4 regions of the Alteromonas sp. OM2203 genome follow, and region 2 is predicted to be linked to each of the others. Evidence: predicted binding sites of a transcription regulator. Region 2 holds the regulator's gene; each other region holds the start of a gene.
What was found. The regulator sigma-54, encoded in region 2, starts transcription at its own class of promoters, with help from an activator protein. The targets are predictions, from matches to a motif close to GTTGGCACGNNNNTNGNNT.

Region 1 (8,079 bases), 2.1 Mb from region 2:
GTGCGCCGTAAGCCTTATTCAGTAATATTGTTGGACGAAGTTGAAAAGGCGCATCCTGATGTATTCAACATTCTGCTTCAGGTGCTTGATGACGGCAGGCTTACTGACGGACAAGGACGCACTGTAGATTTTAAAAATACCGTTGTGATCATGACGTCTAACTTGGGCTCAGACATCATTCAAGATAAGCATAACGAAAGTCAGTATGATGAAATGAAGGGAATGGTAATGAACGTTGTAGGGCAGCATTTCAGGCCCGAGTTCATTAACCGGGTGGATGACATTGTAGTATTCCATCCACTTGGGAAAGAGCAAATTAAGTCTATTGCTAAAATTCAGCTTGCTTCTCTTCGCGCAAGATTGGCAGAAAAAGGGTATAAACTTTCGTTGTCTGCGGCCGCCATGGACAAGTTGGCCGATGCGGGCTTCGACCCAGTGTTTGGCGCACGTCCGCTTAAGCGAGCGATACAAGTGCAGGTGGAAAACCCGCTTGCGCATCAGTTGTTAGCAGGGGAGTTAATACCCGAATCAACAGTGCGCATAGATGCCGACGACAGCGGGCTCTTTATTGTCAGCAACTAAGACGTATTGAGATTAACTGCTTCAAAGGCACTGGAAACAGTGCCTTTTTTATTGCCTTATTACTGCTTTTTCCTTTAGTTTACCAGCTAGAGCAAACTTAGCGCAGGTGTTAGGAGTTATTCATGCAAACAGCCCCAATTATTGACGCATTTAAACGCGTACTCGGGGAAGGTAATCTTGCCGTTGGTAAACGTCAAACCGAACATTACCGAAAAGGGTGGCGATCGGGCGAGGGCGAAGCATTAGCGGTACTTTTTCCACAAACACTAATGCAATATTGGGAAGTGCTTAAGGTTTGCGTTGAATATAACTGTATCATCATTATGCAGGCCGCTAAAACGGGTTTGACTGAAGGTTCTACACCAAGCGGAAATGATTACGATAGACCTGTGGTGGTTATTAACACCTTAGCCATGGATGATATCGTTCTAATAAACGATGGTAGGCAGGTGTTGAGTTTTCCAGGGGCAACCCTGTTTAAGCTGGAAAAAATGTTGAAGCCACTAGGGCGCGCGCCACATTCGGTGATTGGGTCTTCGTGTTTAGGGGCGTCTATCGTTGGTGGCGTAGCAAACAATTCAGGTGGCGCGCTTGTCAAAAGAGGGCCTGCGTATACAGAGCTATCCTTATTCGCTCAAATAGATGAAAACGGCGAGCTAAAGCTGGTTAATCATTTAGGGATAGACTTGGGTGAAACACCTGAAGAAATTATCGGAAATCTTTCTTCTGGTAACTTTTCAAAATCACTCCCAGAAACGAGTAAGAAAGCGTCAGCCAGTGACTATGAAGAAATCGTTCGAGATGTAAATGCTGATACGCCGAGTCGTTTCAATGCCGATCCAACACGGCTTTATGAAGCCAGTGGCTGTGCGGGCAAAATTGCCGTTTTTGCCGTGCGCTTAGACACATTTGAAGTACCTAAAAAAGAACAAACGTTTTACATCGGCACGAACGATGCTGCTGTACTTACCCGCATCCGCAGAGATATTCTGTCAACGTTTGATAATGTTCCTGAAGTAGGTGAATACCTGCATAGAGAAATATTTGATATTGCAGATATGTATGGCAAAGATACGATATTAAGTATTGAACGTTTAGGCACAGATGCACTACCTAAAATGTTTGCACTCAAAGGGCGGGTGGATGCTGTGCTCAACAAACTGCCTTTTATGCCTCGTTACCTAAGCGACAGAGTTATGCAGTTTGGGAGTAAGCTTTTCTCTGACCAAATCCCCGCAAGCTTAAGAGCCTACCGCGACAAGTATGAGCATCATCTTATCCTTAAAATGAGCGATGGCGGGATTGAGGAGGCTAATTCACTTTTATCAAAGCTGTTTAATGTAGAGAAACTAGACGGTGATTACATTACTTGTGATGATGAGGAAGCATCCAAAGCGTTTTTATTGCGTTTCGCTGCTGCAGGTGCCGCGGTGCGTTATCAAATGATGCATCACGAGCAAGTAGGCGAAATTCTTGCCTTAGATATCGCATTACGTCGTAATGACGAGTTTTGGGTAGAAAAATTGCCTGAGCATATAGCCAAACATATTGAAAAGCCGCTTTATTACGGTCATTTCTTTTGCCACGTTTTCCATCAAGATTACATACTTAAAAAAGGCAGCGACCCCAAAAAAGTAAAGGCGGATATGTTGGCACTATTAGATAGCCGAGGCGCTAAATATCCTGCCGAGCATAACGTCGGCCATTTGTATGAAGCTGAGAGTACTCTACAAAAGTTTTACAGGGAACTAGACCCTACCAATATCTTTAACCCAGGTATTGGTAAGATGGAAAAGCACAAACGCAATTGTTCGTGCTGTGTTTAGTTGTGGATTGTTAGAACGCTATTATAGGCTTTCTAGTAACGCTTTAGCTTGTGGGCGCTTAAAGAAAGGGCGCTCAACACCAACTGCATACTCTAGTTCTTTTTTCGCTTCCTCAATTCTATTCAATTTTGCAAGGGTGTAGCCAAGGTGGTAGCGAATGTTAGGGTCGTTAGCGTCCCTTGCGAAAGCGTCTCTAAGCATTTTAAGACTACCCTCATAATCTCCCTGCAGAGCTTTAATGTGCCCGAAGGTGTCTAGTATTTTTGATGAATTAGGCTGTAACTCGTAGGCTTGCCGTGCATAGTTTTTCGCGGTAACGAGAGACTTTTCTATATGCATGATGGCTAGGCGGTTAAAAGCTTCAGCTGGGTTGAGAAGATTCGGCTCTTCAACAAGTTCTTTGTATAGTGCTATGGATTCGTCAAACTCTTGAATAAAGAAAAGGTACTGTGCCAGCAAGTTTTTCGCCAGCAGGTTGTTTTCATTTTCGTTCACCAATTTGCGTGCAGTATTTAAAAATACGTCAACAAACTGTTCGTTTAAGGCGTAGTTGTAGATCGCAACAAAGGCCTGGGCAAAAGAAGCGTCGACTTCTAGCGCTTTTTCAAAAGCGTTAATCGCACTTTCATTATTGCCTTTATTTGCAGCTAATCTTCCTTTCAAAAAATGGTAAACCGGGTTTTGTTGCTGGTTTGTAGGAATGGTCGCTAACAACGACTGTGCTTTATCGTTTTTCTGCAAATCTAACAATAAGCTGGTATAGCGCAACGTAACAAATGTGCTTGTGTCGGCTATTTCGTACGCACGAGCCATGGCGTCTAACGCACTCTCATTATCACCAATATTTCGGGCTTGGTCGGCATAGGCAATTAATTTACCCGCGTCATCATTAATAAAATTTCTTACAATGCTTAGCGTTTTTTCGGCGTCGGCACGTTGATTACTAGCAAGCTGAAGGGCAGCTTTACGAAGAAGGTAGTCAGCATTGTCGAAGTCATCTTTTATTAGCAGGTCTAAGTGATACAGTGCACTCTTGGTATCGCCTTGTTGCTGATACAAAGAAGAAACGCGTTCCCTAGCACCGATATTCGACGGCGTAAGTGTTAGTAAATCGAGATAGATTTGCTTTGCTTCATCTACCTTGCCTGCTTTGGTCAAATTAAACGCTTTTAGCATGAGCGTTTCATTATGCTGTGGTGACAAAGTAAGAAGTTCTTCAATCAATTGATTAGAAGTTTCTACGTTGCCCAAGCGACTTTCTGTAGCCGCCAAATTGAATTTTGCAGGAAAGAGAGTAGGGTTCTGCGCCAGCGCTTTCTCGATATTATCTTTAGCTTCTTCTAATTGCCCCTGTCTAATCAAGATGCCAGCTTTAAGGTTGTATACTTCAGCTTCGTCAGGATAAAGTTCACTCAGCAGGTTTGCACCTTTTAATGCATTGTCAAACTTCTGCGCCTGTAAATTCATTAATGAATAAGTGAAAAGAAAACCTGCGTTATCTTTGTAGTTAGGTAAATTAGTTTCGAGGATCGAAAGTGCTTCGTCCTGTTTCCCCCTCGCTGCCATCAGTTTAATTTTAAAAAGCTGAAGCTTATTTTCACTTGGGTACTTATATTCAAGGTTTTGCAACAGTCGTTCAGCTTTAAAGGCCTTGTTTTGGCGAATAAATAGGTCACCTAGAAGAAGTGCAGAATCAGGATCTTCCATTAACGCATCTTGATGACGCTCAAGCAGCGCAAGCGCTTGTTTGTCTTGCTGTGTTGCCATATAGACTTGGCTTAGCATTAATACTGCCTGCAGGTCATCAGGCTCCTGCTGTAAATAGGCATTAAAATCTTTTGCGGCTGTTTCCATGTTGTTATTAAAGAAATTCGTTAAACCGCTTATGTACAGCAACATGGGTTGAGAGGTTATCAGCTCAGGGTCGAGCTGCGCCATGAAATCGTTAAGCTCTTTTAGCTTTGCATTATCAATAGCTTGCTGGTTGTCTCTACTTTGTAGCCAGCTGTTGAGTAATATGGCTAGCGGATCGTTAGGCGTGTCTTCAATAATTTCATCCACGAAAAGCTTAGCCGTATCATAGTCTTTCGCTTCTAAATACAAGTCCACTAGGTTACGCAGGGCTATAGGGTCATCGCGGTTAAACGTTAGTGCTTTTTGTAAATGCGCGGTTGCTGCGACGGTATCACCTTGTCGGTAAGCAAGCTGGCCCTTCAATCGCCATGTGATTGCGTTTTCTGGTTCTAAAGACATGGCTTTATCGATAAGAGAATTCGCTTTTGCTAAGTCTTCATTTTGAAGGGCAATAGAGGCTAGGCCGTTTATAGCTGGCACGAAGTTAGGTGTGCGTGAGACTATAGTGTTGTAGTCCCGTAGGGCGCATTGCTCATCTTCCAGTCTAGTGCACGCAGTTGCACGAATCATTAACCACTCGCGCTCTGCTTCACCCGACAGCTTGGTTAAATCAGCAAAGTCGACAATCTCCTGATATCTGTTCAAAAACAACCAAGTGTTGCCGAGAGGCTCTGCCAGAAGATTAATATCGGCACCCATTTCCAGCGCTTCTACAAACTCCATCTCGGCCGCAGTAAGATAGCCATTAATAAGCAGTATTTCGCCCATGAGGATTTTTGCAGCTAGGTTTTCAGGGTCTTTCTGTAAGCTATTTTTTAGGTGGATATAGGCTTCGTCGTACTCGTTTTGATTAAACGCAGTAAGCGCTTTTTCATAGTCCTCTGAGGTGGTAGCGAAACTGTTAAAAGCGATTAATGATGAGGCAACTGCGGAAACGAGTGTGCGTTTCACGATGCCCTTTTTATTATTAAAGAAATCCATATAAACCTTCTATACATAGCCAAGCTGATGGCTGAAAAATAGCATAAAAAAAGGTGGCCTGAGCCACCTTTTAAAGATACGTGCTTTTTACGCGTTTTTAAACAATTATACGCGACGCTTACGTCTGTAAAGCACAAGCCCCAAACCTAGACTCATCAGTGCTAGAGCACCTGGCTCGCTGACTTCAGTTGGAGGTAGAGTCGTTTCATTTTCTAACCCAACGGTAAGTGAAGAAAGTTTAAAACCTACGTTATTGATAGAACCGCTCGCGCTCTGGTCGAATACGGTATTGTAGGCGCCAACAAGCCAATACTTAGCGGCGGTTAGATTCTTTGTGAATGAAGATTCGTAATAGTTCTCTGAATTTTTTGTTTCGCTAATGTCAAAATGGCCAAGTGCGCCAGTAATTACAGTGTCACTTACATCTGACCACGTAAAGTCACTAGTGCCGGTAAACAAAGCGTTAGCGCTATTATAATCGAGACCTGCAACAGTGACATCGTTCTCTTCGCCGCCATCATGGTAATTTGCAGAAAAAGTTCCGCCAGTTAAGACCACTTCTTGGTCAAACGAAAGTAGGATCATGTCAAAGTCTCTTGAACCATGATCATTGAAGTTGTCAACAGAATGGCTGTCTCCCCAAGGCACATAATTTCCATTACTATTATTATACCAAACTTGATCTTGGTTCGTCATACCGTAACCGTATGCTCGTGTGCCAGATATACAATTTCCATAGCTATTGATGCTGCAGTTTGTGTAATCGACCAGAGTCGCTTCTTTCACAGACTCATCTTCTGTACCTTCATCCCATGTATTGGTGTTGAAGTCATAGGTCAGTGCCTTACTTCCTGTGTCACTCCATGCAGAAACAGAAACTTTTACGTTAATGCCGTCAATCATAATACCTTGAGAAGCATCGGTACCCGAAAAGATATTGGTAGTACGGGTACTTCCAACACCGTCAACAAGCGTGTAAATTGCTTCATCTAATGCTCTGTCGCTAGCATAAATGCTTGTACTAAACGGAAGGAATAAAAGAGGAATACTTAAAAATTGCTTCAATTTCATTTTTGGACCACAACGACTATGAAAATATTTCCATGTCTAATGCATTTAATGTGCCACTTTCTAGGTGTATAATTTTATTGTTCTTTTTTGTGGGTTTGATTGGTTTGAGTAAAAAAAACTGACAGGTTGGACCACCTGTCATTGATCTAAAGTCTAATTTTCTTAAATGGATTTTTTACGGCGCCACATGACGAATAGAGAGCAAGTCATTAGTAGGCCGATAGTTCCAGGCTCAGACACTTCGGTTGTATCTGGTGTACCTGTTTTTTCTGTGACAGAGAAACCAATATTGGCAAGTTTGAACGCGTCGTTACCTATTCTTCCGTCGGTTTCACCAAATACAGTGTTGTACGCTCCCACCAACCAATATTGGGCCGACTCAGTGAACGTAAAGTCTGCGCGGTGATCTAAATATTCACAACTTTCGATGTCAAACGATGCTGATGTTAGGGCATCTGCAACTATATCACTCCACGTGTTAACGCCAGAAGTTAATTTCGCCGTATTGCCAAGCGCTGCTACAGAGACTTGACTGTCGTTACTGTTGTATAGCCAAGAAAAGCTAGCGCCGGTAAGCGTTACCGCAGAATCGAACGATAGCAACACAAAATCATAATCCCGTTCTACGTTTGTGAATCTGTAGTAGTCCGAGTTATCGCTACCGCTGGAAAAGTAGTTTAGATTATCAATGGCATGGTCTGCACTGCCACGGTAATTTGATTCATCATTATTAGTAACACCATAAGCCCATTTATCAGATATTTTCTCTAGCTTCGCGCCGACTACGGTTTCTCCAGTAATTCCCTGCGTATCAGAAAAGGCAGACATGTCTATATTTAGTCCGTCTATTTGAACAATGGCATTATCTGTTGGAGAGTTCTGAGTTACTTTGTTATCTACCAAGTCATAATTGTATTCACCTAACGGTGAATTGCATACTTTGCTTTGTTCTGATGTTTGACTTGACGAACCGCAATGTGAATAACTCTGCTTGGTATAATAGTAGGTGGCATATGCTGAATTAGCACTTAACGTGGATAGCAAAGCCGTGGAGACTAGTAATACAGACTTCAAAGAAAAGTGTTTTGGAAGTAATAGCATAATTGCTTTCCTATAAAAGAAGCGCTTTTCGCTTCTAGTACATACTAAGATAGCGTTGCACCTTTCTATTGGCGCACACTCAGTAGGTACCTAATTTCAACATGGACTTGTATGATATATGAACGGTGACCTATTTAAGGTATGTTGCCGTATACCTAGTTATTAGTCTTAGTTGATGGGATACGTCAGTCGACGAAGGTTTCTAGGGGTAGCTGCAAGCAATGTCGGCGGAAAATATTGACGGTTCTTTGTTGAACACGTTGCTAGATTGAAGCTGCGTAAGAATGAGTGGGAAAAGACACTGGATTCTTACTATGCTATGCGTTCACGCATATCTATGAAATAATTAACGCAATTGTATATGTAGAAGTACGAGGACATATGTCTGAACAAAAACGTAAAGGGATATACTTACTTCCCAACTTGTTGACAACAGCCGGATTGTTTTCTGGTTTCTTTGCTGTTGTTTCGTCAATGAACGGCCGGTTCGAAGCCGCGGCAGTGGCTATCTTTGTTGCTATGATTTTTGATGGCTTAGATGGTCGCGTGGCAAGAATGACAAACACACAAAGTGACTTCGGTGCTGAGTTTGACTCTATGGCCGATATGGTTTCTTTCGGTGTAGCGCCTGCACTTGTTGCTTACAACTGGGGGTTGACCGAGT
Region 2 (8,079 bases):
CTTTTGCGCAAGATTTGATAAATACCAGACTGAAAGTATATTAAGTAATCAATTAGACGTGTGACTACTCGTCTTCATTAAACCTGCCTTCTATTAACTGCTCGATAGCAGCAAGCGCGTCTGTGGCATCAACACCGTCAACAATAACATCGACTTGCTCACCCTGATGACTTTCCAGCATCATTAAGCCAAGAACACTACTGGCGTCGGCTTCCTTGTCGCCTTTTTTCAGAATGATCTTGGCGTCAAATTGATTTGCAAGTTTAACAAGCTGTGTAGCTGCTCTAGCATGCAGGCCGAGCTTGTTTACAATAGTGAGCGTTTTTTGAATCGTCATTATTGGTTTAACTCCCTATGGCGAATTTGAACATCTGGATGAATTTCGCCGAAGGTTTTAGATAAAGTCTGAGCGATATATACCGAGCGGTGCTGCCCGCCGGTACACCCTATTGCGACGGTGACATAGCTTCGGTTGTTGCGCTCTAAATGAGGTAGCCATGTGGTTATCAGGTTTTGAATTTGCCAAATGAACTTGGTTACCACTGGTTGTGAGCCTAAGAAGACTTCTACCGGTGCATCAAGGCCAGTAAGGTGCTTAAGGTCGGGCTCCCAATGAGGGTTTGGTAGAAAGCGTGCGTCAAAAACATAGTCGGCGTCTTTTGGTATACCGTGTTTGAAGCCAAATGATTCAAATACCAATACAAGACGAGAGCTTTTTTTACCAAGAATGCGCTCTCGAATTAACTCCGCGAGTTGATGTATTGTTAGCTTATCAGTATCTAAATACAGGTCTGCTCTTTCTACAATAGGCGCAAGTAGTGCAGATTCGGCTTTTATTGCCTCAAAAAGTGATTTGTTAAGTTTGGCGAGAGGATGAAGACGACGGGTTTCGCTAAAGCGTTTGACGAGTACATCGTCGCTTGCGTCGATATAAACAATCGTCATCGACCAAGATGAGGGTAGATAATCAAGTATCTCGACTAGGTCATCAGGGTTCTTAGGTAAATTTCTGACATCAATACTCACCGCGACTTGATCGTATTCATCAACAACCGTGTGAGTGAGGGTAGGGAGTAGATTTACCGGAATGTTGTCAACACAGTAATAGCCTAAATCTTCTAGTGCTCGTAGCGCCACAGATTTACCAGAACCCGAACGACCACTGATTATAATCAGCTTCACCTCATTTCTCCCTAATAGACTGGTTTTATCTTGTTTGCGTTATCGATTGAAACGGCTCAATTGCCCAAATACAAACGGGCATTAGAAATTAACATAATGCAGAGAGGATCTCATCGCTCTTTGTAGCGCGGCGTATTGCCTTAATCGTCTCTTTGTCGCTCAGTTTACCGGCAACTGTTGCCAAGGTTTGTAAATGCCCTTCGGTTTGCTCTTCAGGAACCAGTAAAGCAAAAAATATATCTACCGGCTTTTCATCTAAGGCGTCAAAATCTATAGCCGGTGTACAGGTTACGACAATTGCAATTACTTTATCGAGACCCGCTAAACGTCCGTGAGGCAAGGCAATACCGTTACCGATACCCGTGCTTCCCATACGCTCTCGAGACATTAGACTGTTGAGTACCGTCGCCGAGTCGATGTTCTCATTATTTTTGGCGGCAATATCTGCGATTATCTCAAGAATTCGTTTTTTACTATTACACTGAACCGCACATTCAGTGCGGTCCAGACTTACGATGGCTTGTATGTCCATGCTTAATTAACTACTAATGTTTTTTCAGTTTTTCCTTATGCTTGATTACTTGCCGGTCGAGTTTATCAACCATGCTGTCAATCGCCGCATACATGTCGGTGTTTTCTGAGGATGCGAATACTTCTGCGCCACTTAAATGAACAGTCGCTTCGGCTTTTTGATTTAATTTTTCAACGTTCAGGATGACATGCACATTAGAAATGTGATCAAAGTGACGTTCAAGTTTGCTGAACTTCGTATCGACATAATTACGCAAAGAGTCGGTGATTTCGACATGATGACCAGTAAGGTTGATTTGCATATTTCGTCTTCCTTATATTATAGAGCCCGTTTAAATAAGGCTTTTGCGTTGGTTCGACGGCGGGATCGATAACGATTCCCGGTATTTTGCTATTGTCCGCCGAGCGACTTTTATGCCTTGCTCGGCCAACAATGAAGCAATCTTGCTATCACTTAGCGGCTTGCTAACATTTTCAGCGGCCACCAGCTTCTTGATCAATGCTCGAATAGCGGTGGATGAACACTCACCACCAGACTCTGTCGCAACGTGACTTGAAAAGAAGTACTTCAGTTCAAAAATACCACGTGGTGTGTGCATGTATTTTTGCGTCGTCACACGAGAAATAGTCGATTCGTGCATATCTACCATTTCTGCGACATCATTTAACACCATTGGTTTCATCATTTCCGGGCCGTGCTCGAAAAAACCCATCTGCTGCTGCACAATGCAATTCGCAACCTTCATCAGGGTTTCATTGCGTGACTCTAGGCTCTTTATGAACCACTTGGCTTCTTGCATGTGTGAGCGGATGAATTGAGAGTCGCTACTGTTCTTTGCACGACGACTCATCGCAGCGTACTGTTGATTCACGCTTAATTTAGGCAGGCTGTCGGGGTTTAATTCTACCACCCAACGACCATTCTTTTTGGCGACTGAAACATCAGGAATAACATATTCAGGCTCTTTAGTAACTAAAGCACTACCTGGGCGAGGATTCAAGGTTTGTAACAAACGCATAGCCTCACGCAGCTGATCTTCCTTCAGGCGACTCTTACGCATTAACGTGCGATAGTCTTTGCTACTAAGAAGGTCAGAGTACTCTTCGATTAACTGCTTCGCTTCAGCGAGCCACGGCGTATCGTCTGAAAATTGGCGAAGCTGAACCATTAAACACTCTTGAGGTGTCCGTGAACCAGAACCAATGGGGTCGAACATTTGAATACGCTTTAATACGCACTCTACTTCGTCCATCTCTATAGGCTCTTCTAAGTCATCATCGTTTACCGCATCAAGAATTTCTTCAAGAGAGACGGTTAGATAGCCAGATTCATCAATCGAGTCAATAATCGCCGTTGCAATTGCCCGGTCAGTTTCCGAGAAATGGGTCAGGCGCATCTGCCAAGAAAGGTGTTCTTGAATATCGTCAGTAGTTTCGCCTTGGAAAATCTGTTCATCATCACTTGATGGACCTGGCGCTGGCGCTGAAGATGCGGAATAATACTCATCCCACGTACTGTCGATAGGCAACTCGTCAGGGAGATCGTTTTTTTCTAACGCATCTCCGGCTTCCAGGGTGTCGCTTGATGCAGTAGCAGACGCTTCTGATGCTCCATCATCATTATCGAGATTGTTCTTTTCTGATTGAGGCTCGTCATTACCTTCCTCAACTTCTAACAGTGGGTTAGAGTCAAGCGCCTCTTGAATCTCCTGTTGAAGATCAAGAGTAGACAGCTGCAGCAATTTAATAGCCTGCTGAAGCTGAGGTGTCATGGTAAGTTGTTGGCTAAATTTTAGCTGTAAAGATGGTTTCATCTACGTCTTATTTAAATGCTCTAAATTGAATATACCAGAGCGAAATTGAAAAATGACAATTCGGTTACATTAACTATAGCCTGAATTGTTCGCCTAGGTATACATCCCTTACTTTTTGATTACTTAAAACCTGTTCCGCTGTTCCTTGCGCAATAAGCTCGCCATGACTCACAATGTACGCTTTTTCGCAAACATCCAATGTTTCTCGTACGTTATGGTCAGTGATAAGGATACCAATTCCTCTATCACGAAGATGTTGTATTATCTTCTTTATATCATTAACTGATATTGGATCAACACCAGCGAATGGTTCGTCTAATAAAATAAATTGTGGATTTGCCGCTAACGCTCGTGCTATCTCCACCCGGCGTCGCTCACCACCCGACAAACTCATACCCGCACTATTACGTATATGGTTGATATTAAATTCATCAAGTAGTGCGTCAGCTTCTTCTTCTTGCTGGTGTGAATTTAAATCTTTACGAGTTTGCAAAATTGCCATGATATTTTCGTGAACGGTCAACTTTCTAAATATTGATGCCTCTTGTGGAAGGTAGCCAATTCCGCGGCGTGCGCGCTCATGCATGGGTTGATGAGTGAGCTCGTTTTCGTCAATTTCAATCTTGCCTTTGTCCAGGGGTACCAGACCTACAATCATATAAAACGTGGTGGTCTTACCAGCGCCGTTTGGACCAAGAAGACCAACAATTTGCCCTGTAGAAACAGAAAGGCTAACGTCTCTCACCACTTGACGAGATTTATAAGCCTTAGCAAGGTTAGTTGCGCTAAGAGTGGCCATGGCTATTTGTTGTCCTCACTATCTTTGTCTTGCTTTTTCGATGTTTTACGAATGGTGTCAGGCGTAAATACCGTCGTAACGCGACCTTCACCATCTTCTCCGCTGCCGCCAGTAGCAAGCAATTGCTCGGTAATCATATCAAATGTAATGTTGTCACCTTGCACTTTACTCGTGTCTTGCTGAAGTTCGGCATTGCCAGCGAGAGAAATGGTGCGGTTAATAACCTCGTAACGAATTTCATTGGCTTTTGCCGAAACAGGCGTGCCGTCTTCTAAAGTTTGAGAGTAGCTCGCCGGTTTGCCTCTAGCGATGAAAATTTCACGACCGCTACCTTCACTGGCGATAACTTCAACTTCGTCCGCTTCAATCAGTAGTGAACCCTGTGTGATGAGAACGTCTTCTTTATAAAGTGCAGTCTTGTTTTTCCCATCAATAAACTGGGTGTTTGAACCTATTTTTATGGGCTGCGAAAAGTCGTCTTCGCTCGCGATCACCGCACCGCTAGCGATGGCAAGAAAAAGGCTAGTTGCTAGGGGAATAAGTGGTTTGTACATGATCTAATAGCTCGTATTCTTGTGTGCGTAAATTCGCGTTAAACCCATTGCTCAAAATAACGTACTGAGTACCTTGTATTTCAACGGGCTGGTCAGAAGTCATTTGTTTGGTGTCCAAATTTATTTGAATATATTCGGTTGATAAGCTTTGGACAAAATCATCGCTCGTTTGGTTCTCAATAACAACGCGATTTTCCAGCTGAATAAGCTCGTTGTTGTAGAGTGTGCCTTCTTTAGCCGTAACAACCCAAGGAGACGTTGCATTTTCGGTATAAAGGGTATATCTAGGTTGTTGAAACAAGACAAAACCTAGTTGGTCGTAATGCTCCATTGATTCAGCAAAAACCTTATGGTTCAGCTCCCCCTCTTGATTGTAGAGGGTCGTGGTTAAATTTTTCGCTTTATAAGTGGGCTTTAATGCGTCATTTTCACCACTGCTCTGCGCTTCTGGCTCCTCTTCCATCCATGTTGGTACATACATCAACATCGCTAGAATAAAAAGCGAAGATATACTGAGTCCTAAGCGATTAAAGCCAAATTGGCTCATACACTTGCTCCGAATATTTCATTCGCCACACCCTTGGCTTGTAAAATGGTGTCCGATATTTCACGAACCGCACCAAACCCCCCCGGGAGTGTGGTAATCCAGTTGGCTTGTTTAGCGACAAAAGGATGCGCATCGGCAACCGCAATCTTGACTGCTACATGCTTAAACATACCTGTGTCAGGCATATCATCGCCAACTGCTGCCACGTCATCGGCATTTAGTTCGAGATTTTCCATTAGTGCGCTCAAAGCCTCGGCCTTGTTTTCCTCACCTTGAATAATGTGCGCCACATTCAATGCTTTCATTCTGTTTTCAACAATGGCTGAACGACGACCCGTGATGACAGCGACATTAACATTATGGCTTACCAAGGCTTTGACGCCGTAGCCATCTCGCGTATGAAAGGCCTTTAGTTCTTCGCCCGCATTGCCTAAATAAATTCGGCCATCTGAAAACACACCATCCACATCACATACCAATAATTTAATCTTCGATAGTTGAGTGAAAAGTGTGTCATTCATTTCTGTGTATAAGGTTGCTGGCATTTATAGCACTCCCGCTTTGAGTAGCATATGCATATTAAAGGCTCCCACGGGTTTGCGCTGAGAATCTGTTACCATAAGCGCACTGATTTTATGGGCTTCCATCAAGTTAAGCGCCTCTACAGCGAGTTGCTCAGAAGTGGTTGTTTTACCGCCTTTTGTCATTACACTTTCAACCGAGGCACCGTGAACGTCAATACGAGCGTCTAGAATTCGGCGTAAATCACCGTCAGTGAATACACCAGTAAGTGTACCATCAGAGGCAATAACGCCCGTCATCCCAAGGCCTTTTTTGGAAATTTCAAGAAGTGCGTCAGCCACTGAAGCATTCAAACTAACAAGCGGAATATCGCTACCAGTAAGCATGATGTCATGCACTTTAAGCAACAGCTTTCTTCCTAGACTCCCCCCCGGGTGTGACAATGCGAAATCGTCAGACGTGAACCCTTTCTGATCGAGAAGAGCCACAGCAAGCGCATCGCCCATAACTAAGGTGGCCGTGGTGCTTGATGTAGGGGCTAGGCCTAATGAGCAGGCTTCTTTATCCACACTGATATCGAGCACTACATCAGCGTGTTGGCCTAATGAACTTGACGCGCTGTTTGTCATCGCTACCACTTGAATTCCCAGTCTTTTAACGACTGGCAGCAAGTTAACTAATTCGTTTGTTTCACCAGAATTAGAAATAGCTAATAAAACATCACCCTTACTCAACATTCCCAAGTCACCATGATTGGCTTCACCAGGGTGCATGAAAAAAGCGGGTGTGCCTGTACTTGCCAGCGTGGCAGCGATTTTGTTTCCTATATGCCCAGATTTCCCCATTCCGCTAACAACAACTTTTCCCTTGCAGTGGTATAGAATATCGCATGCTGCAATAAAATTGTCGTTTAAACGTTCTGCAAGGTTCGCTATAGCGTGCGTTTCAATGTCGATAACGCGTTTTGCTGAGTCGATATAGTTCATCTGAGTTTGTGTATTCATGATTATCCGAACAGCCAGAATTGGTAGCCAATGAAGCAAGCAAGAAGTATAAATCCATTCGTTCTTGATATTGTACGCTTACCGATTAAATCAAAGCTGAACAAGAATAGCAGTAGCGTTAGTCCAAGCATTACGTACATATCTCGATTATAGACATCTGGATCCAACAAGCCTGGCGCTATTAACCCCGGCATTCCAAGTACGGCGAGCAGGTTGAAGATATTAGAACCAATAATATTACCAAGGGCTAAATCATCCTCACCTTTGAGTACGCCGGCAATGCTTGCAGCAAGTTCTGGAAGGCTGGTGCCAAAAGCAATGATAGTTAAACCAATCACCAAGTCAGATATCCCCATATACCTTGCAATTTCTACAGCGGAGTTCACCAAAAAATGTGCACTCAGGGGCAAAATGACCAGACCCACACCAATCCATATAAGCGCAGATGTATTTGAAACGCCTTTAGGTATTTCGTCAGCTGTTTCAGCTATCAACGGGTCTTCTTTGTCTACTTGTAGCGACAGCCAGGCCATCATGGCTAATACAAAAATAAACAGAGCAAGTAGAATAATGCCCTCGTAAGACTTAAGTTCGCCATCGAACAAAAAGCCGATAGCAATAAGGGAAATAATAAGAAGAGCCGGAAGCTCTCGCTTTAACGTTGTTGATGAAACAATCAGCGGCTTAACCAATGCTGTTATGCCAAGGACAAGAGCGACGTTGGTAATGTTCGAGCCCAGCGCGTTTCCTACAGCGGTATTCATATTACCATTTACAGAGGCAATGGCGGATACCACGATTTCAGGCGCAGAAGACCCCATAGCGACAATCGTTAAACCGATCATCATAGGTGAAATACCGATGTTCTTTGCTAGCGCTGAAGCACCATAAACAAAACGGTCAGCGCTCCAACTAAGTACAATCAGCCCAATAAGAAAAATGACGATGTTTAAAAGCACAACAACCTGTAATAAAAAGTATTTCGCTAGATTGTCGCAAAAAGAGTGCCATTTGCCTATGCTCGCATTACTTTATTTTTATCAAATGCTGCGAAATGGTAAAAACCTGTGTTAAATGAAGAGTAAATCGACAAATTAGTCCTCGTTCGTTGCCTTTGATTGGCAGC
Region 3 (8,079 bases), 1.6 Mb from region 2:
CGTCAATGTGATCGCTGCATTCCAGGAGACGCAAATGAAAAATAATGTGCTAATTGTAGGCGCCTCAGGTGGCATAGCCAGCGCACTTATCGAGCAATATCGCCTTAATGACGCGGCAGTTATTGCGGTTAGTCGAGCGCCTGCGTCTGAATTTACGCCAAAAGAAAACGTTACCTATCACCAGATAGCGCAACAAGATGATGCGCATATTGGCGCTTTCGTTAAAAAGTTAAACGAACAGGGTGTCGTGCTAAATACCGTTTTAATTACCACGGGTTTTTTGCATAACGAGGAAAAGGAAGTACACCCTGAAAAACGATTGGAAGACATCAGCGAACAGGCATTGTCAGCTTATTTTTCTACCAACAGCATTACGCCTGCGTTATGGCTTAAGCATCTCGTTAACATTGTTAGCAAAGAGGGTTCAACTCTTGTCTGCTTGAGTGCTCGGGTTGGTAGTATTTCCGATAACGGACTCGGCGGTTGGTACGGTTACCGGGCATCAAAAGCGGCGCTTAACATGTTCGTGAAAACCGCATCGGTCGAATATAAGCGCAGGGTGAAAGACGTTATGCTCGTTTGTTACCATCCTGGAACGGTTGATACAGGACTGTCGAAGCCTTTTCAGAAAAACGTTGCTGCTAAGAAGCTATTTACGCCTGAATTTACCGCAAAACAACTCATTACTCATGTTTCGAAGCTAGATCGAGACCAAGCTTGCCATTTTATCGACTGGAATGGTGAAGTGGTAACTTGGTGATACGCTCTTTCATCGTTTCAACAAGTTCAACATCAAGACTTTTTATTTCACTGCTGTTACCATGCTCTTTTGGGAATGGTGCAGCGTATTGATGAGCCCATAGAGGTAGCAATACAACGCGTTGACGCCACACGTGAGTCATAACAACAAACGCCATCCTGATAATAATTAATACCAGTTCGCGCGGTAAAATAAGTACAAATAAAACGTACACATAAGGTATCGACCCCGCGAATTGCTATAACAATAACTCAACAAGAGGAAGGGATATGAGCGGGGCCAGAGAACAGTTCGGATCGCGCATAGGTTTTATTTTGGCTGCTGCAGGTTCTGCGGTAGGCATTGGTAATTTAGTAGGTTTTCCTGTCGGTGCGGCTAAAAACGGTGGCGGTGCATTTTTATTAATGTACGCGATTTTTGTTTTTGCCATTTGTTTACCGGTTATGCTGGCTGAAATGTCAGTGGGCCGTCATGCTAAAAAAGACCCATTGGGTGCATACAGCGATATTAGCGGCAATGAGAAAAAATGGAAGGTTGCGGGCTGGTTAGCTATTGCTACCCCCTTTATGATCGCCGTTTTTTATATGGTAATTACTGTTTGGCTTTTCGGTTACTTATTTGAAGCCGTAAGCGGCAATTTAGATAAACTCGCGGATCCTAATACGTTCGGAATGTTTATTAATTCCGAATCTATTTTCGCCTACATGGCCGTGGTTGTGGGCGTGGTATACCTCATATTGCAGGGTGGGGTAAAAGAGGGTATCGAAAAAGCGGCAAAGCTTCTTATGCCAGCGCTTTTCGTAATGCTAATAGGCTTAGTCATATTCGTACTTACGCAAGACAACGCAATGGCAGGCGTGACCTTCTACATTGTCCCAGAGTTTTCTAAAATAACAGCAGAAGTGGTTAATGGCGCGCTGTCTCAGGCATTTTTCTCCTTGTCCCTTGGTATGGGTATTCTTATCACTTACGGAAGTTATATCGATAAGCGAGCAGATGTACCAAGCGCTGCAAAGTTGGTGGCGTTAACTGATACTGCAGTTGCGTTCACGGCAGGTCTAATGATTTTGCCAGCTATTTTCTCTTTTAATCCTGATATCAATCCTGATGACTTAAGTGAATCGTCAGTAGGAATGATATTTACTTACCTGCCTAGCATATTCTTGGCGTTGCAGGATTCTATTGGATATATTGGCGCATCGATAGTCGCAAGCTTGTTCTTTTTACTTGTATTCTTTGCTGCTATTACTTCACTCGTCTCTATTTTTGAGGTGCCGGTGGCTGCATTAATGGACGAGAAAGGCGTTAGCCGTAAATGGGCGCTCGGCTCTCTTGGCAGCATTATGATTATTCTGGCAATATTGAGTGCGCTATCTTTTGGTAAAGTTGAAATGCTCACGTCATTTATGCATTACGCCGGTGCCGATAAATCCTTATTTGACGTAATTTACGATGTATTCTACGACACCATTTTACCGCTTAATGGCCTGTTAATTTGCTTGTTTGTTATTTACCGCTGGAAAAGCGCGAACTTTAATGCCTCGCTTGAAGAAGGAAGCCAAGGCTATAAAGGTAGTTGGTTTGAGAAGTACGTAGATGTGTCTTTGAAAACCTTCATACCGCTAATATTGCTCGTGATTTTTGTTAACACCGTTGCGGTTAAATACTTTGGGTTAAGTCTCTTCGGCTAACGTAATTGCAAAATAAAAAACGGCAAGTTTGGAAACAAGCTTGCCATTTTTTTGCTTTAAAACATGCTGTAGGGGTCACTGTACTGTGGCGAAACACCAAGCAGCTCCCAGCTCTTGTGGGCATCGATGACTTTCCCTGAGGGAGAGTTCTCAGTATCTGCAAAGCAGGGCGGTTCAATGTTCAACGCTTTTGCGGCATCAACATAGTAGACCCCTCGCTTTGGATGAGACAAGCTACATAAATGCAATATGCCGTTAATTGGCACACTACCAATAATTTTTTTAAGTGCTTCCACAACATCGTTAATGTGGACAAGATTAACTCTCTTATTACCTGCATCTAGCTCCCGTCCGCTAAGTGAACGTGCGGGGTGACGGTCGGGACCAACAAGGCCGGCTAGTCGAAGAATGCTAACGTCAATTTGGTCTCGTTTTGCAAGCAAATAGTTCTCGATAGCAACATGCGCTTTTGCTGATTCTGTTTGCGGAGCCGTAGCGCTGGTTTCATTTATCAATTCATTAGTGCTATCTCCGTACACCGATGTAGTACTAACAAACACGATATGACGAACGCCAGCACTCACCGCTGCATCTATAAGTGCAGTCATATTGGCAGTGAACGTTTCTAAGTGCGTGCTTTTTCGACCCGGCGGTACATTGAGTAATAGCGTCGCATTTGATAAGTGACGGCATACTACTTCAGGATCATCGCCTAGTGTGTATTCAACTCCTTCAATGCCTTGGTCTTTTAATGCTAAACATTTTTCGTGACTCCGGGTGGTTCCGATAATATTAACATCGCCTGCCAGTGCCTTACCGACGTATCCTGCTAACCATCCATAGCCGGTAATTACTAAATTCTGTGTCATTGTCTAGATACCTTTTCTGTCAATACGCGTTACATCAATTTACTTAAACTATGTTTGTATTCTATAGGGAATCGGTGGGTACTGTGCAATACAAGGTGCTATTGGAATGAGATATTTTTTTAAGGCGAGCGTTGTGAACAATGCCTAGTGGGAATTTGAAAGGGAAACAGCTATTCCTGCATTCCCACGCTTCGCTAGGAAACTTGCCAGCACCTTGTGAGTGGGCAATTATCTATGCAGATTAATGGTATTAAATAAAAAGCTGGCTATGCGTATGACACATAGCCAGCAGGGTGCTTTTAGCTATGAAGTGATAAAGCGATTACATTTTCATTTCTGAATGAAGGTCGATATCCAGCAAATTGAGCCCATCAAGACCAGAAATAGAGGCCTGCATTTTGCCTTCAGCATAGTCGGCTTTTTTGAGTACTTCGCACAGGGCATCACCTTTTTCTTCTAACGACGCCGCTTGGCTTTCTAGACGATACTCTAGGTCTTCACCCCAGCGTTCCATCTTCTCTTCGAATTCAGACATGTCGCCGCCTTCCCAAAGCATTTGAGTGCCAACAGCGATCAAGATTCGACCCATGGATTCACTAATTAAAGACTCAATTTGCGATTCGAACTCTTGTTCCCAGCTTTCGTCAAACCAACCTGGCTCTTCAAATTTGGTTGAATCGATGCGGATATTGCCAGCATCATCATAAAATGAGGTTTGCAATTTCGCATCGAGTGAGTCAAACAACTCGCGAAAATCATCGCCCATCTGGTCACCACCTAACAACTCAGTAAATACTTCAGTTACGGCGACGTTAGCAATTTTCAATCCTTCACTCGCAATGGTAAGCGTCATAGGAATTGCGGTATCTATGTTATTGTAATAATCGCTAACCCATTTCTGTTGCTCACGGTCAAGTGAGACAGGTTCACCATTGATCTTTAGATTGCGCTTCGCGTCAATTTCCATCACCGAACCATTGTCCATGGTTACGGTTAGGTTGCCTTGGTAGTACTGAATGTGACCATCAAGTTCCATGTCACAATTATTGGTCTGAAAGCTCTTGTCATGAGCAAAGGCGTGTCCACTGATTAAAGCGCTGGTAACGGCAACTGAAAGTAATAGTTTCTTAGACATTGGTTATTCCTTAATTCACTCGTGACAAGATTGTATTTGTACAAAACGTAGCCTTGCTCTGTCACTGATTTACTAAAGCTACAAAATGATGTTCTTTGCACTGAATAGAGCAATGCCCTTGCCAAGATTAAATTTCTTTATTTTTCATTGCTTTATTTGTTGTTGATGCATTGGCTAGCTTAGTCTTTATTAACTATTTGGTGAATAGACTAATAAATTAGCAATTTTGACTAAGATCAATTTTTGGTTCACGGTAGTGTATTAAAACCAATCCAGCATGTTCAAAACTGAATTATTGGTGCATAATACCGCCAATTATTTTAAGGGGTTATCACAATGGCTGATTGGATTAATGCAATTATGTTTGGTGTTGCGCTAATTGCCTTTACGCTAGGGCTAAGCAGCATCGTTATGGGCTTAATGACTGCTAAAGCAGGTGCTGAAGGTATGCAGGAAAAAATCGAGTACGGTTTTTTTGGCGTTACAGGTTTAGTACTGTGCTTACTGATGGCCTATGCCTTGGCGTAAACATTAAGCGTTATAAAAAAACCGGCATTTGTGCCGGTTTTTTTTCGCGTATTATTTGGCTTAGGTGCTCAAGCCTCAGTGTTTTGCTCTGCTAGCTTCTGGCTATGCGCTTACTTTGAGAATGAATTGCGCTATTGACCTTCATTACGAGGGGAATCGTAGCTTCCCTCATCGTTTTGACTTTCGCGAGCATTACGCTCTTCGTGTTCTTTCGTATCATGCTTGTATACACTCTGTTCACGGCTTGCCAAAAGTGAGAGATGTCCGTCTCTTTGATAAGCACGCAGGTCGAATAGGTCAAGCATCGCCATTACGTGGTCAAAAATATCAGCCTGTACTTTTTCATACTTCACCCATTCCTTTTCTGCGCTAAAGCAATAAATTTCTAGGGGAAGGCCAAGTTCATTCGGGGGTAATTGTCTAACCATCAAGGTTAGCTCTTGATTAATATTAGGATGCTTGCGTAAGTAAGCTTCCAGATAAGCCCTAAAGGTGCCAATGTTCGTCAGGCGACGGCTATTTAGTAAGTCAGACTCATCAATAGAGTAATCTCTGTGATAAGCACGCAGTTCGTTTTTCTTTTTATCAATGTATTCGTTGATATAGCGAATCTTTGAAAAACGCTCCAACATATCGTTGTCGCAGAGCTTGATTGAATGCACATCGATAAAAATGGCACGCTTAATCCTGCGCCCACCCGATTCCTGCATTCCACGCCAGTTCTTCACTGCCTCTGTAGTAAGACTATAGGTAGGCAATGTCGAAATAGTTTTATCCCAGTTTTGTACCTTAACGTTCGTTAACCCTATCTCAAGAATTTCACCATCTACTTCATACTTGGGCATCGCAATCCAATCGCCGGTATTGAACATACGGTTGGCCGCAATTTGAATGCCGGCAACAAAGCCCAAAATCGTGTCTCTGAAAATTAATAGCAATACCGCAGCAATGGCGGTTAGACCAGACACAATAAGCAGAGGGCTTCTATCTACAATCAACGAAATACTAAGAAGTATGGTGATAATAGCGAAAGCTAGCTTTGTAACCTGAATGAACCCTGTAATGGGCGCTCTGCGTGAAAAGGCCGACGCATTGTAAACGTCTTCTACGGTACTCAGCATTGCGTAGAGGGCCAGTAAACCGCTGTACAACATATAAAGCTGGGCACTTTTAATAACCATGCCATGCATGACGGCTTCGCCATCTATTAAAACCGGTGTGGTGACATAAATAAACAGCGCAGGGAAAAGATGCATTAAACGCCTAAAAAAGCCGTGCTCTTGAAGTGCGTTATCCCACCTGTTATTCGATTTATATACCCAATTAGCGATTTGAGGGCGCACCAACAATCGCGCGATAACATAAATAAGCGCTGCGATAATCAGAATAGACCCAAGCGCTATCACGCTATATAGAGGGTCCTCTGTTGTTAAATTTGGGAAAACGTCGTTTACCAAATTGATAAAGTGATCGCGTACTGATGCACTGACTTCCATTGACTAGGACTCCAACAGTTTCTTTATACGATTATCTTTATTTTCCCATAGACCGTTTAACCAGTTTTGAAAATAAAGACGAAATTCAGACTCCGTGCGTTCTGACTGCTGTTGTAACTCAGGAACCGGCGTAACGTTTACATCTATGACAATCTTCGTCATTCTGCCGCTTAGCATTGCCATCATAGGGTGGCGCTTGTTCTCGGGATAAAGTAATGAGATATCTAAAACGTTAGTGAATAGCTCACCCATAGCCGACAAGGCAAAGGAAACGCCGCCAGCTTTCGGCGGCAGTAAATTCTTGTACGGGCTTTGTTTGGAAAGATGTTTTTGAGGCGTGAACCGCGTTCCTTCAACAAAATTGATTACCGTAGTAGGCACAGTTCTAAATTTCTCACAGTAGGCTTTGGTTGTTTCCAGATCTTTGCCTCTTTTTTCAGGATATTTTTCTAGATAAGCCCGGGTGTATCTGTGCATAAATGGCATATCCAGAGCCCAGGCCCCAAGCCCTACAAAAGGTAACCAAATAAGCTCTTTCTTTAAAAAGAATTTAGGGGCAGGGATGCGGTGGGTGGCAAATTCAATTAGTAAAATGATATCTAAATAACTCAAGTGATTTGCAATAATCAAATACCAACTATTTTTAGATAACACACCGTGAACAGAACACTGAATATCTACGTTGTTAAAAAGCCTGATTAACAGAACGCTTATACGGCCAAAGCTAAACATCAGCGCATGCATGACCTTATTCCAAGCTGTTCTGATTTTTCCGTTAGGCAGCAGAAGCTTCACCAAGCCTAGCAATATTATAAGTCCACCCCAAAAGGCGAGGTTTAGAATTTGCAGTGTGGTGTGTAAAACAAAAATAAATGGAGCAAGTACTACACGAATCATAATGGCTTTTGAGTTGCGTTAAGTGAATCTAACAGTTGGTCTTTGGCGTGCCAACGTTCGTTTAGCCACGTTTGAAAACGGGCGCGAACTTCGGGGTCGTCAAAATAATTCTCATTGAAAATGCCGTTTTCCATAATTTCTTTGATTGGCATTACGTTTATATTCACGCGAATATTGCGGACCTTGCCGCTTACAAAGTCCCAGAACGAGGGGACGCCGTTCGGGTAGTCAATAGTAACATCAATCAGCTTATGTAAATTATCACCCATTGCAGATAATACAAATGCAACGCCACCTGCCTTGGGCTTGAGTAAGTGAGCAAAAGGCGAGTTTTGCTTATCATGTTTTGCCTGAGTGTAGCGGGTACCTTCTACAAAATTCATGATACTTACCGGCTTGTTACGAAACTTTTCACACGCTTTACGCGTGGTTTCCATATCCTTGCCTTTTAAATGCGGATTTTTGGCTAAAAATGATTTTGAGTAACGTCGCATAAAGGGGAAGTCAAGTGCCCACCAAGCCAGACCTAAAATAGGGACGTAAATAAGCTCTTTTTTGAGGAAAAACTTTAGAAACGGTATCTTTCTGTTGAAAACACGTTGAAGAACTAAGATATCGACCCAAGATTGATGATTAGCAATAACGAGATACCAACCATCTCGGGTTAATTTTTCTAGTCCGTTTACCGTCCAATTTGTGCGGC
Region 4 (8,079 bases), 790 kb from region 2:
CTGGTGAAACAGGCCGCAGAAGACTTGGATATTCAGCCTCGTCTTGAAAGGGATGTGTTTAAAGCACATGTGGAAGTTAGTGAGAACGTTGCGCCAATTCGTGTTGAGCCTGACGTATCTTTAGCCGAGATAGTGCTGGCATTTAGCAAAGCGATGAAACGGGCGGAAGCGTTTGAACATCACACTATTGAAAGGGAAGCCTTGAGCACGCGAGAGCGCATGTCGCTTATCTTATCGTTGCTTACGTCTGCAGAATATACGCCGCTTGAACGCCTTTTCACTGTTGAAGAAGGAAGGGCCGGTGTAGTGGTTTGCTTCTTAGCAATTTTAGAATTGGTAAAAGAACAGCTAATTTTATGCATTCAGGCAGGTTCTTATGCAAAAATTCATGTAAAATTAGGATCGCATGAAGAAAATTAACACGGCGCAGCTGAAACAATTGGTCGAGGCCGCAATATTTGTGGCCGACACGCCCGTAACGAAGCAGCAGTTGAAAGAAACGGTGCTTAACGAGTTCACCGTAGCTGATAGAACCTTGAGTAAGGTAATTAACGAACTAAAGTTAGATTATCAACCTCGGGGCATTCAGCTAGTAGAAGTAGCGAGTGGCTATCGCTTTCAATCATTAGATGCATTAAGCCCGTGGTTAAGTAAATTATGGCAAGAAAATGCGCCTAAGTACTCAAGAGCAATGCTTGAGACACTTGCGCTCATTGCCTATCGTCAACCTATTACCCGCGGAGAGATTGAGCAGGTAAGAGGTGTAGCGGTAAGCAGTAATATTATAAAGACACTCACAGAACGAGACTGGATTAAGGTAGTTGGTCACAAAGAAGTACCGGGGCGACCCGCACTTTATGCTACCACGAAAGGCTTTTTAGACTACTTTTCAATGGCGTCATTGAGCGATTTGCCCAATGTTCATGCCTTTGAAAATATGGCCGAAAGTATTGCGTCAGACTCGCCGCTTAAGGTGTTAAATGAGGCACCGTCTGAATAGACCGTGCGACCGTAAACAAGCAATTAAGAGTGAAAACCATGACTGAAAAGTTGCAAAAAGTACTGGCTAACCAAGGGCTAGGCTCGCGACGAGAAATGGAACGTTGGATTGAAGAAGGCCGTGTATCGGTCGATGGCACCAAAGCAACCCTTGGCGATCGAGTTGACCACACCGCACAAATTCGCGTAGATGGGCATCTATTGTCTCGCCAAACTGAACAACCGGTATGCCGTGTTCTAATGTATAACAAGCCTGAAGGTGAACTATGCAGCCGTCATGATCCAGAAGGGCGCGACACAGTATTTGACCGACTTCCAGCTATTCGATTGGGCCGTTGGATCACGGTGGGCCGCTTGGATATGAACACTAGCGGCCTTCTGTTATTTACCAATGATGGTGAGTTAGCAAACCGCCTGATGCATCCTAAATGCGAAGTAGAGCGCGAATATGCCGTTCGCGTATTTGGTGAAGTAACGGGTAAAACGCTGCATACTTTGCAAAAAGGCGTTGAGCTTGAGGATGGTGAAGCGAAATTCCTTACCATCTCTGGCGCTCCAACCCCACAACATGCCGAAGATGAAAGCATGAACCGCTGGTATAACGTAACGTTAAAAGAAGGCCGTAACCGTGAAGTACGTAGGTTGTGGGAATCACAAGGTGTTCAGGTTAGCCGACTCATACGTGTTAAGTATGGCCCAATAGAGCTTCAAAAACGTTTGCCTCAAGGTGCGTGGGTTGAGCTTGGGTTAGAAGATGTAAACGCGCTACGTAGCCATGTTCAGCTGCCAGATGAAACGCAAACTATGATCAACGTGAGACAGGGCAAACTTGACCATGCGCGTTTAAGTCGCATGCGCCGCTCGGTTAAAAAGCATAAAGTACGTAAGCAACAAGGCTTAAGTAAACGTGCTGGGCGCCCAGCAAAACGCAAATAGCTAACTACTCGCTTTTACACAGCACTAACAAAGCCGCTAATCATTACTAGCGGCTTTTTTTATGTCTTCCTCTTATTGAGGGTTCAACAAATATTTATCCTTTCTTTTTGAATGCGTCAATTTATACCGTGTTTATACCGATCTTCTTAGTGAAACTTAGCGTAGCAAAATAGGAATATGCTACGTGACGTAGCGAAAATCTAAGACACGGAAAAGGAGATGGTAATGAAAGACATGCCTCAGTTGGGAATGGGAACATTTCGTTTAGAAGGCGAGGAAGCCCGAGAGTCAGTCAGTAAGGCGCTGGATGTTGGCTTTAGACACATAGACACCGCCCAGTTTTACGGAAATGAAGCGGAAGTGGGAGACGCGATCAAGACCAGTGGCTTAGACAGAAGCTCGCTTTTTGTTACAACGAAAGTGTGGCATGAGTCATTGGGAGACGCTCATTTTATTCCAAGCGTGCATGAAAGTTTGGAAAAATTGAAGCTAGAATACGTCGATTTACTGCTTATCCATTGGCCCTATCCTGGAAATGACATAACGTTAGAAAGTTATTTGGGAAGTCTTGCGCAAGCAAAAGCGGACGGCTTGACGCGACACATAGGTGTGTCGAACTTTACCATCGACCTGCTAGACAAAGCAGAGAGTATTTTAGGCGAGGGTGAAGTGTATACCAATCAGATTGAGATCCATCCTTTCATGCAAAATAAAAAAGTAGTGGAAGCCTGTAAAAAGAAAGGAATTCGAGCGACCGCTTATATGCCATTCGCGGTGGGGAAAGTCATGAAGGATGAAACGCTGATGCGAATTGCTCAAAATCACGATGCAACACCTGCACAAGTGGTATTGGCGTGGATGGAAAAACGTCATATTTACGCTATCCCCTCATCAACCAGTAAACAGCACTTGGCGGAAAATTTAGCGTATGGTGGTGTGCATTTGACTGATGAGGAGCTAGCGCTTATCGACGATTTAGACAATGGTGAACGTATCGTTAATCCAGACTTCGCTCCTACGAGGGATTAACCTCATACAGTTTTTATAGCTGTTAAGTTAAATAGTGAAGTAATAGATTAGCTTTTCATGTCGCCGCCTCCAATTATCAACTTTAGGCGGCGGCAAAAAATTGAGTTGAGGAAATGAAGGTAAGTTTCGATCTGCTCGCAATAAAATCCCGCACGTTTAGCTCTTCTCTACTTCTACGTGTTTAAGAATTCTGGCTGGGTTGCCTCCAATAACAACATTATCACCGAAAGATTTTGTTACTACAGAGCCCGAGGCAACAACCACGTTATCCCCTAGGCTCACGCCGGGATTTATAACAGCCATTCCACCAATCCAGCAGTTATCACCAATGGTTATGGGTTTTGCAAACTCAATTCCTGTAGCCCGTCGAACTGGGTCAATTGGATGAGTAGCGGTGTAGAGCCCAACTTGAGGAGCGATCATACAGTTATCGCCAATGGTTACTCTGGCCGCATCTAAAATAACACAGTTAAAATTGGCGTAGAAATTTTCGCCTACATAGATGTTTTCACCGTAATCGCATTTGAACGAAGACTCAATGTAAAGCCTTTTCCCCGTCGAACCGAAAAGGGCTTTTAATAGTCCTGTACGCTTTTTATGGTCACTTTGACAGGTCGCATTGAGCTCGTCTAATTGAATACGGCATTGCTTACGCAATGCCGTTAATGTTTTGTCTGACGGGTAGTATAAATCGCCAGCGAGCATTTTTTCTTGTTCGGTCATAAGGTTTTAAACACAGCGCTACAAAATAATGTCGATACGTTACTGCGCACTACCATAGCTTACAACGACTTTTTGTTTTAACGTTTCGCTTTCAATGTCTAAATTGACAGGGCGTTTTAAAATAATATTGCCTTCAACAGTAACTGAAGCGCTTATAGACAGCGTAGGTTTGTCATCAGATTTGTTTCCCCATGAGCTTTCATTCTCTCTGTAAATAATATCGCCATGTACGTGAGAATTACCAGAAAGCGTAATATCACCGTTTAGTGTTTTGATATGTTTCTCTATTTTGGTATCTGCTGCCGTGATATCACCATTTACTGTTTCAACGCTGCCGCCCACGCTACTTTGAGAAGGCAGCGCTACGTTTCCATTTACAGTCTCTAAGTCTTTAAGCACAGTTAAATGTGAAGATGCATTCACGTCTCCATTGACGATATCAATATTTCGGACAGTCACATGACTACCCATTTCAAGGTTGCCGTTAACAATGTTGACTTCGTCAGCACCCGCATTGTCGCTAATCTCAACATTACCGTTTACCGAAGAAATATCGCCGGCATGCTTTCCTTCTGCAATGTCTATATTGCCTAGAATAGAGCTTAAGTCACTGCCATCCAATGCACCAGCATTCCCCACATGTATAACGCAACCAGAAAGAAGAGATGCAGAAAGCAGAAGCGCTGTTGAGGTTAAAATAGACTTTTTCATATTCTTATATCCTTAACGGTTTTTATATATTTTTGATAGCACGCTTATTTCGATGTATTAATCAGTAAACTGTCGAGTTTTACTTCAACGTTATTTATCACATTACTCATCACGTTTTTCACGTTACGTGCCATTATTTAAAATATAATTAAAACAAAAGGATAGCGTTTTTGTTCGAAAGGCGGAACTCAACGCGGTGGCGTAATTATTAGCTTAATAGCCTCATCAACTAACGTGTAGTGCATTTGACCATCTGAGATATCGATACACGAAAGTACAGAAGTGGACAGACACTAAGCTCGCTAGAGCACAGAAAGGGACATACATTTAATTGAAGCTTTGCATTAAAGAAAGGGACAGACACTTGAGAAAAGTGGTTTGAAGCTAACTTAATAAGGTTTAAGTGGGTGTCCAAAACTTGCACGTAAAACATTTACGAAAGTACAGACGTGGACAGACACTCGAAACTCCGCTTTAAAGTGAGAGGAGGCGTCTGAGAAATGTGATTTTGTGTCAATCCGCTGAGAGATTTAAGTGGGTGTCCAGAGATGACACCAAGAAATGCACTGATACTGATGATGGTTTCGCAATATAAAATAGGGGTGATAGAGTAAGTAAAGGCTGAATATGTGTGCAATTTATTTATTGAACGCTGCCCACCTTCTCATCCGAGAAGCGATCCTAATAACAACTTTGGCAATAGCTGAATTAGAGCTACTTGATGACTCAGTAACAAAAAATCCGTTTTAACGTGATGCCGAGACTCTCCGGTTTGGTGATAAGGCCTATTGTTTGCATACTAAATGATGAGTACGACTTGCCGACTTCTGTATCTTCACAGATAAGAGGTGGTAAGAACGCTATTAATAGTCAGAGAAAAATAGTAAAGCTACATCGCCTGAGCAAGGCGCCTTAGATATTTTCCTTCTGTGGTTAAGAACGTTTTAAAAAAACGACATACATCTAATCGGCCAAGATGACAAACGATTAATCTAAACGGAGCAGTAGATGCAGGACAAATATGCACAATTGAATAAAGCTAAGCGGCTAGCCTTGTACTGTTTAATTTTTGCCGCGTGTGTATTTGTTTCAACAATATTATTTCCTAAGTTTTATACAGAATTGCAAGGTGCCTGGTGGTTGGGGCTTATAAAGATGGCCAGTGAGGCAGCGCTCGTTGGTGGCCTCGCCGATTGGTTTGCTGTGACCGCACTGTTTAAACCAATACCTGCAAAATATCCCATTCCTCACACCAACATAGTCGCTAGCAATAAGTCTGTTATTGCTAATAACTTGTCATTATTCGTAAAAGAAAAGTTCTTTCATCCCGAAGCGATAGAAAAGCTTATTCGCGATAGTGATCCTGCCAAAGGAGCGGGAAGATGGTTGTCCCAAAAGAAAAACTCTGCTCGTTTGAGCCGATTTTTGTGTGATGCTTTGGCTGGCGTGATGCGTGTACTTGATGATAAACCGGTGAAAGCGTTTATCGCTAAAACCGCTCAGAAAGGTATTAATGAACTTGACCTCAGGCAGCTTATGGTAACGTCATTAGGCGCTGTGACGAGAGAGCGGCAGCATCAAGTTGTCCTTGATAGGGTGCTAGGAAAACTAGCCAAACTGCTCGCGGAGCCTGAGACCCAGATTTATATAGCAGATACATTAGTTGTTTGGTTAAAAACCGAATACAGCCGAATTGAAAAGTTGTTGCCGTCTAGCTGGTTGAGTGAACAGGGTGCGTTAATTGCTGTAAAAGCCGTTTCGAGTATTTTAGAAGACATATACGAAGATGAGCACCATCCGATTCGCCATGCCTTTGATGAGCAGGTGCACGAATTTTTATACGAGTTACAGCACAGCCCATTAATGGAGAAAAAGGTAAACAGCTACCGCGAAAAGATTATTAATGATCCAGCACTAAACGCCTATGTTCAGCAGTCGTGGGCCAAGTTCCATCAATGGCTGTTAGCGTCTCTTGAAGAGAAAAATGGTAAAGCAGAGGTAAAGGTCTCTGGCCTCTTAACAGACTTAGGCACTACGTTGACGCAAGACAGTGAATTAGCAAAAGCATTTAACAAGCATATTGGTGAAGCGACTAAATATATGGCGCCAGAGCTGGCTGAGTTTCTCACACGTCATATTCGTGACACGATAAATAGCTGGGACGAGCGAGAAATGGCGCAGCAGGTGGAGCTGAATATTGGGCGAGACCTCCAAAAAGTGCGAATTAACGGCACGATTGTCGGTGGGCTAATTGGTGCAATACTGTTTGGGATAGAAGCGCTGATTGGCGTATAGCGTTCTTCGCAAATAGACAATGTAGCTTAGTTGAAAACTTGTCGAAACATTGATTATTTGGAGATTAAAACAATATTCGCTGCTGCACGCTCGATTCATTTAACGTGAAGAGCGAATACTAGATTATCAGCTTCAACCTTACCCTTTAAACCCCCTTTTAATACAGAGCGTTCAAGACGGTTGATAGTGTAGTTATCGGAGTAAAGGGACGTAACTGTATCTTCATTTACACTAAAGGGAGGGCCGGCCATTTCATTCTGGTCATACTCGAATGAGATGATTAGCTGCGGTGCGCATTGAGTAATGGCCATTAAATGCGCAGCATATTGCTCGCGAAGCGGGCTAGGTAGTGCTACCAATGCTGCTCTATCGTAAACACCCGTTACCTCACCTAAGTCGGTTGGCGTTAGCTTAAAGATATCACCGACGTATATGGTCAAACTATCTTTAGCATAAATTTTACCGTTTGCTGTCGTGGTAACGGTAGGCTTCACATCTAGCTCTTCAAACAACTGAATGACTGCTAATTCGCTAAGCTCAGCACCTACTACATCACATCCTTGAGAAAGCAACCAGCCTATGTCTCTTGTCTTCCCGCATAGTGGTACAAATATACGTTTTAAAGAAGCTTTAGAGGTTTCGTCACCGAGTAGAAAAGACGCGTACTTTACAAGAAGTGCATTGCCTTTTGGTTCATGAAATCCAATTTCGTTCTTTTGCCATTTACTATGCCAAAAACTATGCTCCATTAGAAAACCTCTTAGCAAGACGCAGAGCGAGCTCCACAAACAGTTTTATTTTCAAAGTAAGATAAAAAAGCAGCGCGAGATGGCTGCTTTTAAAGTGATATTAATTATCAAGCGGTGTGTTGAAGTCTTCAGATAATTCGAAGTCACCTTCAACAGTTGTCACTTTGTCATCGACAAAGTTTATGACCATTTGCTTTTGAAAATCTTCTCCGCGTTTTTTCATTCCGCGCTTCATATCATATACATAGTACCAAGTATCATCGTCGAACGAGTCTTGGACAACCGGATTTCCTAGTACATAGATAACTTGTTCTTTTGTCATTCCAACGCGTAGCTTTTCAACGTCTCTCTGGTCTAGAAAGTTTCCTTGAGGAACGTCGATTCGATAGATCCAGTTCGAGCAAGCCGTTGATGTTAATGTGATACCAAGAATTACTAATAGATGGTGCAACTTCATTCGTTAATTTGTCCAGTATTGCCTTTGTTAGTGCCATCGAAGCTCGCTAATGCGAATTTCGCGGCTGTTTTATTGCAAGCGCGAAGGCATGCTACATTGACAACTATGACCAATCAACTGCATTTTAGTTCGATGCAGCGCTTTTAAGCAGCTCTTTTGCATTCGCTAACGCTGATTTTG

Region 1: the regulator sigma-54 is predicted to act here: its motif matches at 6,354-6,372, upstream of xdp1 (exosortase-dependent surface protein XDP1).
Region 3: the regulator sigma-54 is predicted to act here: its motif matches at 4,563-4,581, upstream of ACM0P2_RS16500 (DUF2884 family protein).
Region 4: the regulator sigma-54 is predicted to act here: its motif matches at 4,515-4,533, upstream of ACM0P2_RS07245 (DUF4097 family beta strand repeat-containing protein).

What each region holds. Positions count from the first base shown of each region.
Region 1 covers NZ_CP183209.1:2,936,825-2,944,903, reverse strand. The annotation lists gene clpB (ATP-dependent chaperone ClpB) at 1-582, shown strand, start outside; gene dld (D-lactate dehydrogenase) at 705-2,408, shown strand; gene prsT (XrtA/PEP-CTERM system TPR-repeat protein PrsT) at 2,430-5,243, opposite strand; gene xdp1 (exosortase-dependent surface protein XDP1) at 5,349-6,314, opposite strand; gene xdp1 (exosortase-dependent surface protein XDP1) at 6,477-7,415, opposite strand; gene pssA (CDP-diacylglycerol--serine O-phosphatidyltransferase) at 7,797-8,079, shown strand, end outside.
Region 2 covers NZ_CP183209.1:804,219-812,297, forward strand. The annotation lists gene ACM0P2_RS03565 (HPr family phosphocarrier protein) at 65-337, opposite strand; gene rapZ (RNase adapter RapZ) at 337-1,182, opposite strand; gene ptsN (PTS IIA-like nitrogen regulatory protein PtsN) at 1,271-1,714, opposite strand; gene hpf (ribosome hibernation promoting factor) at 1,728-2,015, opposite strand; gene ACM0P2_RS03585 (RNA polymerase factor sigma-54) at 2,046-3,527, opposite strand; gene lptB (LPS export ABC transporter ATP-binding protein) at 3,601-4,326, opposite strand; gene lptA (lipopolysaccharide transport periplasmic protein LptA) at 4,329-4,880, opposite strand; gene lptC (LPS export ABC transporter periplasmic protein LptC) at 4,849-5,427, opposite strand; gene kdsC (3-deoxy-manno-octulosonate-8-phosphatase KdsC) at 5,424-5,972, opposite strand; gene ACM0P2_RS03610 (KpsF/GutQ family sugar-phosphate isomerase) at 5,973-6,953, opposite strand; gene ACM0P2_RS03615 (calcium/sodium antiporter) at 6,956-7,912, opposite strand.
Region 3 covers NZ_CP183209.1:3,740,373-3,748,451, reverse strand. The annotation lists gene ACM0P2_RS16525 (thiol-disulfide oxidoreductase DCC family protein) at 1-45, shown strand, start outside; gene ACM0P2_RS16520 (SDR family NAD(P)-dependent oxidoreductase) at 35-760, shown strand; gene ACM0P2_RS16515 (hypothetical protein) at 726-902, opposite strand; gene ACM0P2_RS16510 (sodium-dependent transporter) at 1,030-2,451, shown strand; gene ACM0P2_RS16505 (NAD-dependent epimerase/dehydratase family protein) at 2,508-3,320, opposite strand; gene ACM0P2_RS16500 (DUF2884 family protein) at 3,643-4,455, opposite strand; gene ACM0P2_RS16495 (hypothetical protein) at 4,792-4,983, shown strand; gene ACM0P2_RS16490 (mechanosensitive ion channel family protein) at 5,115-6,479, opposite strand; gene ACM0P2_RS16485 (acyltransferase) at 6,483-7,376, opposite strand; gene ACM0P2_RS16480 (acyltransferase) at 7,373-8,079, opposite strand, start outside.
Region 4 covers NZ_CP183209.1:1,597,838-1,605,916, forward strand. The annotation lists gene ACM0P2_RS07220 (segregation and condensation protein A) at 1-420, shown strand, start outside; gene scpB (SMC-Scp complex subunit ScpB) at 407-1,000, shown strand; gene rluB (23S rRNA pseudouridine(2605) synthase RluB) at 1,039-1,935, shown strand; gene dkgB (2,5-didehydrogluconate reductase DkgB) at 2,161-2,964, shown strand; gene ACM0P2_RS07240 (sugar O-acetyltransferase) at 3,121-3,687, opposite strand; gene ACM0P2_RS07245 (DUF4097 family beta strand repeat-containing protein) at 3,727-4,398, opposite strand; gene ACM0P2_RS07250 (DUF445 domain-containing protein) at 5,407-6,693, shown strand; gene tmpT (thiopurine S-methyltransferase) at 6,789-7,442, opposite strand; gene ACM0P2_RS07260 (outer membrane protein assembly factor BamE) at 7,543-7,899, opposite strand; gene recN (DNA repair protein RecN) at 8,024-8,079, opposite strand, start outside.